Regions from separate parts of the Kitasatospora sp. NPDC085464 genome, predicted to be linked through region 1. Evidence: riboswitches for the same ligand, from Rfam matches in the RefSeq annotation. Region 1 holds a riboswitch; the other holds the start of a gene.
The links. A riboswitch is a leader RNA that binds a small molecule or an ion and turns the genes downstream of it on or off. The one in region 1 is predicted to bind cobalamin.

Region 1 (3,519 bases):
GGCGTAGGCGCCGTCGATGGTGAGGCCGAAGTCGGCGAAGGCCGGGAAGCCCTCGTAGTAGTGGCCGTCGATCAGCCGGGCGGGATCGGTGAGGTAGGCGCTGCCCTTGGCGGCGTCGGGCTTCCGACCGGCGGGCGGGGTCGGCGTCGTGGTGGCGCCGTTCGGGTTGTGCCGGACGCTGGTGAGGTCGGTGCCGGTCAGGGCCAGGAGGGCCTGCTCGGTGGCGGCGGCGTCGGGGTCGGTGGTGGAGGCGTCGGGTCCGAAACCGCCGTCCTTGCCCTGCCGGGCGGCGAGCCACGCCGTGGCCGCGGCCCGCCGGGCGCCCTGGCCGGTGGCCCGGAACACCTGGGCGGCGCTCGCGGTGCTGAGGGTGTCTCCGGGGGCTCCGGCGTACGGGACGAGCGATCCGTCCGGCTGCTGGCTCGCCGCGAGTTGGTCGGCCGCCTTCTTCGCCGCAGCCTCGTATCCGGGGGCCGTGCGCAGCGCGAGAGCGGCCACGGCGGTGGTGAGCGGGTCGGACTCGCAGTGGTCACCAGCGGCGATCATCGATCCGGCCATCCCGCCGTCGGCGCACTGCAGGGCGGTGAACCGGGCGAGCGCCGGGGCGGGCGGCGTGACCCCGGCCCGCTGGAGCGCGATGACGCCGAGCGACTGGACCCAGGGGGAGGCCGCGCCGAGGAAGTCCCCGGCGGCGGTGCACTTCCCGTTCTCCCCGGACGCCGTGCAGACGTGGTCGGTAAGCGCGGCGATCAGGTCGCGTCCGCCGAAGGTGCGCGGGTCGCGGCCGGTGCTCTCGGCGACGAGGGCCAGCAGCGCGGCGGCCCTGGTGTCGGGCTGGGCGGTGGGGCCGTCGGGGTACAGGAAGGCGTCGGTGTGGGCGGCGAGGAAGGCGACCACCTTGCGCAGCGCCGGGTCCTGGGTGCCCGCGGCGGCGAGGGCGACGGCGGTGAGCGCGGTGCGGGGGTAGTCCGGCCCTTCGGTGGCCCAGTTCTCCATGTGGTCGCCGCCGACGAGTTGACCGGCCAGCCAGGCGGCGGCCGCGGCCGGGTCACCGGTGGCGGAGGGCCCGGTCGGAGTGGCGGTCGGGGTCGGGGTCGCGGAGGGTGAGGGCGGCGTGGAGGGTGAGGGGCTGCCGTTCTTGGCCCGTACGGAGTCGGGGGTGAAGCTCGGTGCTCCGCTGGTGCCGCCGATGTCGGTGCCGCCGTAGACCCAGGCCTCGACCTCGCCGGGCTTGGGCTGCTGGGTGCCCGCACCGAACTGGCTGTAGGACCAGGTCTGTTGGCCGGGTGCGGCGATCCAGTACGACCAGTAGGCGGTGGCCTGCGGGGTGTTGACGCAGGGTTCCTCGGCGGGCGTCGGGTACTGGACGCCGCCGTTGAAGGTTCCGGTGCCGAGCCGGCAGATGAAGGCGGGCCCGTCGTGCTCGGTGCCGGCCGTGGTGAATCCGGCGTTGTGCAGCAGGTTCATCCCGGTCGTGGGGTGGGCGTCGCAGCCCCGGACGACTCCACCGCCCCAGTGGGTGAAGTCCACGGCGACGATCGCGCCCGTGGTCGCGGTGCACTGCTCGATCGGGTCGGCGGCGGCGATGCCGGGCCGGCAGAGCAGGACCGTGCCGCAGGCGGCGGCCGCGACGGTGCCGGCGACCAGCAGGGACGCGAGGTCCCGGTTTCTGTGACGTGTGCGACTGCTGCTGACCCTCACGACGACTCCCTGGTCGGTCGACGCAGGAGGCCACGGCGCAGCCGACGGCTGTTCCCGGAGACACGGGGCCGTCATGAGCTGCGTCGTAGTCCGCGACGACGCAAGTGCTGTGTGAACAGACCCCCGGTCCAGGCAGTCCGGCTCACCCACCGGGCGGTGGGTCTACGGTTGCGGGTCAGCGCCGGAGTTGGACCGGCTTCCCCTGAATGCCGAGGGCGAAAAACCGATTCATCAGACCACGGTGCTCGATTCGGAGTCAACAGGTCGTCAGGTAGGTCACAGCACCTCGTCAGTCGGTCCGCGCGTGCGGTAGCGTCCGCCGTGGCCGAGTGGGGGAACCCGGTGCGACTCCGGGGCTGACGCGCAGCGGTGTGGGGCGGCGGCTGCGCCGTTCCGAGCCCGAATGCCCGCCCGACCGTGCACCACGGCGAATGCCGGCCCACGCGATCCGGGCGGCGACCGTTCCGGCTGTCGCGCGCCCCCGAACGGACGCCGGGACTTCCGGGGCAGGGTCGGCGCCCGCCACCCCAAGGAGCCTGTCCCGTGCCCCTCCTCGCCCCGAAGCGCACTACCCCGAAGCCGACCGCCCCGGCCCGTGCCGCCTCCGTGGCCACCGTCGCCCTGACGGCCGGAGCCCTGCTGCTGTCCGCCGTTCCCGCCCACGCGACGGCCAGCCCCACGCAGATAGCCACCTCCAAGAGCACCGGCGTGACGTACCTGAAGTCCCTCCAGGCCGCCGACGGCAGCTACGTCACCGGCGGAGGCCTCTCCAACGAGTGGGCCTTCAGCGCGCTGGCGGCCGCCGGCACCGCCGCCGCGGACGTGACCCCCGGCGGCGACCCGAGCAAGAACGCCCGTCTCGTGTACCGGAACCAGCTCGCCGCCGCCGGCTGGCCCGGCGGCTCGCCGGTGGTCACCGACTACGAGCGCGCCATCCTCAACTCCTACGCCGCCGGGATCGACCCCGCCCGCGTCGGCCCCGGCCGCAACCTGATCGCCGACGCGGTCGCCTACTGGCAGACCGCCGAGCCCGGCTACTACGGTCCGTCCGCCAACTTCAACGGCACCGTCTTCGGCCTGCTCGCCCTCGCGGGCGCGAAGACCCAGACGGGCACCCAGCGCGCCCCGCAGGCCCTGCTGAACGCCTCCGTCACCGCGGTGCGCGCCAACCAGCACAACGACGGCGGCTGGAACTACAGCAAAGCGGCTGGCGACCCGACCGCGCTCACCCAGGGCAGCGACATCGACATGACCGGCGCCGCCATGGCCTCGCTGTGCGCGGCGGGCGTCCCCAACACCGACCCGGCGATCGTGGTGGCCAAGAACTTCCTCAAGGGCAAGCTGGCCTCCTCCGGGGCCTTCAGCGCCATGTTCGGAGTGAACACCGACTCCAACGGCTGGGCCGTGTCCGGCCTCAACGCCTGCGGCATCAACCCCCAGGGCACCGACTTCACCAGCGGCACCGGCAAGACCCCGCTCGACTTCCTCATCGCCCAGCAGTTCAAGCCCGGCGGCGGCTTCAAGTACCTGCCCACCGACACCTCCCCGTCCCCCTACGCCTCCGTCGACGGCCTGCGCGCCGTGGCCGGGGCCGGGTTCACCGCCACCCCGCCCGCCCCGGTCACCGTCGGCGAGCCGACCTGGGCCGCCACCACCGGCTTCACGGCCGGTACCGCCGCCAGGCTCGCCCTGGTCGTCGACGACGGCACCGGGGCGCTCAAGGCCTGCACCGTCACGCTCACCCCGACCGGCGGCACCGCGACCCTCGGCGACGTCCTCGACGCGGCGGGCACTGCCACCCCGGCCGGCTGCGTCACC
Region 2 (3,519 bases), on a different contig from region 1:
GGGGAGCGGTCGAGGCGGTCGAACAGCAGCTGGAGGGCGCCGGTCTCCGGGTGCCGGACCGGCGTGGCCCGGACACCGAACACCTCGGCCAGCAGGGCGGGCCGGAGCACCTCGGCGGGCGGTCCGGAGGCCACGATCCGGCCGGCCCGCAGGACGTACAGCAGGTCGCAGTGGCTCGCCGCCAGGTTGAGGTCGTGCAGCGCGACGAGCACCGTCGGGCCGGCCTCGCGGGCCAGCGCCAGGACCTCCAACTGGTGGGCGACGTCGAGGTGGTTGGTGGGTTCGTCGAGCACCAGCAGGCGCGGCTCCTGGACCAGCGCGCGGGCGAACAGCACTCGCTGCTTCTCGCCTCCGGACAGGCTCAGGAAGCCCCGTTCGGCGAGGTGCCCGGCCCGGACCTTCGCCAGGGCGCCGGCGCAGCGCTCCCGGTCCGCGTGGGTCGGGGCGCCGAGGCCGCGCCGGTGCGGCAGCCGGCCCATGGCGACCACCTCGGCCACCGTGAAGTCGAACTCGGCGGAGTGCTCCTGGGTCAGCGCGGCCACCCGCCGGGCCGTCTCCCGCGCGGAGAGCGCGTGCAGGTCGTCGCCGTCGAGCCGGACGGCCCCGCCGGTGGGCTTCAGCACCCGGTAGACGCAGCGCAGCAGGGTCGACTTGCCGCTGCCGTTCGGTCCGACCAGGCCGACCACCTGCCCGGGGGCGGCCGCCAGGCTCACCTCGTGGACGATCCGGGTGCCGGCCGACTCCACCGAGACGGTGTCGACGTCGAGGTCCTGGGCCTTCGCCCGGTCGGGCCGGGCGGTCGAGCCGGCCGGGGCGGCCGGGCCGGTCGTACGGATGGCGTCGGTCACCGTCGGCCTCCGAAGGCGTGGCCGCGCCGACGCATCATCAGCAGGAAGGCGGGCACGCCGAGCACGGCGGTGAACACCCCGACGGGCAGTTCGGCGGGTGCCAGCAGGGTGCGGGAGGCGATGTCCACCCAGACCAGCAGCAGCGCCCCGACGAGCGGGGCGACCAGCAGCACCCGGCGGTGCCCGGCGCCGACCAGCATCCGGGCCACGTGCGGCACCAGCAGCCCGACGAAGCCGATCGCGCCGCTGACCGCGACCACCGTGCCGGTGACGGCGGCGGTCACCACGAACAGTTCGCGGCGCATCCGGTCCGGGTCCACACCGAGCGAGGCGGAGGTCTCGTCGCCCATGGCGAGCGCGTCCAGCCGTCCGGCGGCGCAGCCGAGGTGGGCGAGGCCGGCCAGGACGGTGCAGGCGGCGATCGGCACCGAGCCCCAGGTGGCGCCGCCGAGGCTGCCGAGCAGCCACATCATGGCGCTCCGGGCGGCGTCGCCGCGGTCGGCGACGAAGACCATCAGGGTGGTGGCGGCGGCGAAGCCGTAGGAGAGGGCGGTGCCGGTGAGCACCAGCCGCAGCGGCGTGAGCCCGTACGCGGTGCGGGCGGCGAGGTAGACCAGCGTCATCGCGAGCAGTGCGGAGCCGAAGGCGGAGGCGGAGATCGCCCACACCCCGAGCGTGGCGAAGGCGCCGAACAGCAGGACGGCGTTGGCGCCGACGGCCGCGCCCGAGGAGATGCCGAGGACGAAGGGGTCGGCGAGGGCGTTGCGCACCAGCGCCTGGACGGCGACCCCGGTGGCGGCCAGCCCGGAGCCGACCACGGCGGCCAGGACGGTGCGCGGCAGCCGGATCTCCCAGACGATGGCGTACGCGGCCGCCTCGTCGGCCTCCAGCCGACCGCCCGTCAGTCCGGCGCCCAGCAGCCGCAGTACGTGCGGGAGCCCGATCCCGGAGGAGCCCAGCGCGACCCCGCAGACCAGCGACAGCAGCAGGGCGGCGCCGAGGCCGACGGTGAGCGGGACCACGGGTGTCCGGTGGACGGACGGGCCGCCGGCTACGCGGGTCACGGATGCGCGGGTCATGGGTGCGCGGGTCACGGATGCGCCTTGCCTCGGGCCGCGGGTGCGCCGGGGTGGGCGCCGGCCGGGGGCGTGCCCGGGCGCCGTCCCCTCGCAGTCCACGGCGAGTCGTCGGGAGTCCAACGGCCGAGGGCGATCGGGCTGGCGCGGCCGCACCGCGGGTGCGGGCCGTGCTCACCGTTGCGGGTCAGGGCCGGATTCTCACCGGACTTCCCCCTCGGACGCCCTGGCAGCATAACAGGCACTCAGGGTAGGCAACCCTTACCGGGGTCGGGCCGAGTGTGAACGCACGACCGCCCCCGTCCGGCGGTGCGGACGGGGGCGGTCGGGTGGCGACGCGTCAGGCTCAGGCCTGCTTGGTCTCCCAGAAGATCTTGTCGACCTCGGCGATCAGGTCCAGCAGGGCCTGGCCGGTGGCCGGGTCGGTGGACGCCTTGGTGGCCGAGGCGGCCTTCAGGGTGTCGTTGATCAGCTGGTGCAGCTGCGGGTACTTCTCGAAGTGCGGGGCCTTGAAGTAGTCGCTCCACAGCACCGAGATGTGGTGCTTGACGGCCTCGGCGCGCTGCTCCTTGATGATGATGGCGCGGGCACGGAAGTGCGGGTCCTCGTTGGCCTGGTACTTCTCCTGGGTGGCCTTGACCGACTCGGCCTCGATCCGGGCCTGCGCCGGGTCGTACACGCCACAGGGCAGGTCACAGTGGGCGTGAGCGGTGGCACGCGGTGCAAACAGACGAGAGAACATGGGAGTCCTTCCTTAGATCGTCTTCCCGCGCCCGAGATTACCCTTCCGCCCTCGTGGTTTCGCGATCGGGCGGTGGGCCTAGGGCAAAAGGCGGACCCGGAACCGGGGTAATCCGGACACCGAACAGGTGACGGTCCGTACGGCAGACTGGGGGCGGGCGTGCGGGAGGAGGAGTCGTGGCACGGAGCGCGGAACCGGAGGGCCGGACCGGGGGCGGCGTGTTGCCGTTCGGGGTCGTCGACGTGGCGGGTCCGTCGATGGTCCCGACCCTGCGCGAGGGCGACCGGCTGCTGGTCCGCTACGGCGCGCCGATCCGGCCGGGCGCGGTGGTGCTCTTCCGCCACCCCTTCCAGCAGGACCTGCTGGTGGTGAAGCGGGCCGCCGGGCGCCGGCCCGGCGGGTGGTGGCTGCTCTCCGACAACCGTCCGGTGGACAGCGACAGCCGCAGCTACGGCGCGGTCCCGGACGAGCTGGTGCTCGGCCGGGTGCTGCTGCGGCTGAGCCCGCGCCCGTCCTGGCTGGCGCCGGGCCGCCGGCTGGAGCGGCTGCTGCTCGCCCCGCGGCTGGCCCGGGTGCCGGGCCTGGCCCGCCGCCTCGGCGCCTGGGTGGAGGACGTCTAGCGCCTACTGCCCGCCGCCCAGCGCGGCCTCCGCCTCCTGGCGCTTGCGGGCCCGGTAGGCGGCGACGTTGGCCCGGGTCGCACAGCGGTCCGAGCAGTAGCGGCGGGAGCGGTTGGTCGAGGTGTCCAGGTAGGCGTTGCGGCAGGGCGCGGCCTGGCAGATGCCCAGCCGGTCGCCGCCCAGCTCGGTCAGGTGGACGGCCAGGCCCATGCAGGCGACCGCGCTGAAGTGCG

Region 2: linked by a shared signal. The riboswitch ahead of ACIGG8_RS00485 (FecCD family ABC transporter permease) and the one ahead of ACIGG8_RS08560 (prenyltransferase/squalene oxidase repeat-containing protein) in region 1 are both predicted to bind cobalamin.

The regions. Positions count from the first base shown of each region.
Region 1 is NZ_JBITTM010000007.1:213,802-217,320, reverse strand. Features, by position in the region: gene ACIGG8_RS08560 (prenyltransferase/squalene oxidase repeat-containing protein) at 1-1,701, opposite strand, end outside; cobalamin riboswitch at 1,811-1,942, opposite strand; cobalamin riboswitch at 2,034-2,110, shown strand; gene ACIGG8_RS08555 (hypothetical protein) at 2,308-3,519, shown strand, end outside.
Region 2 is NZ_JBITTM010000001.1:110,857-114,375, reverse strand. Features, by position in the region: gene ACIGG8_RS00490 (ABC transporter ATP-binding protein) at 1-746, opposite strand, end outside; gene ACIGG8_RS00485 (FecCD family ABC transporter permease) at 845-1,927, opposite strand; cobalamin riboswitch at 2,063-2,188, opposite strand; gene sodN (superoxide dismutase, Ni) at 2,271-2,666, opposite strand; gene sodX (nickel-type superoxide dismutase maturation protease) at 2,924-3,286, shown strand; gene ACIGG8_RS00470 (CGNR zinc finger domain-containing protein) at 3,290-3,519, opposite strand, start outside.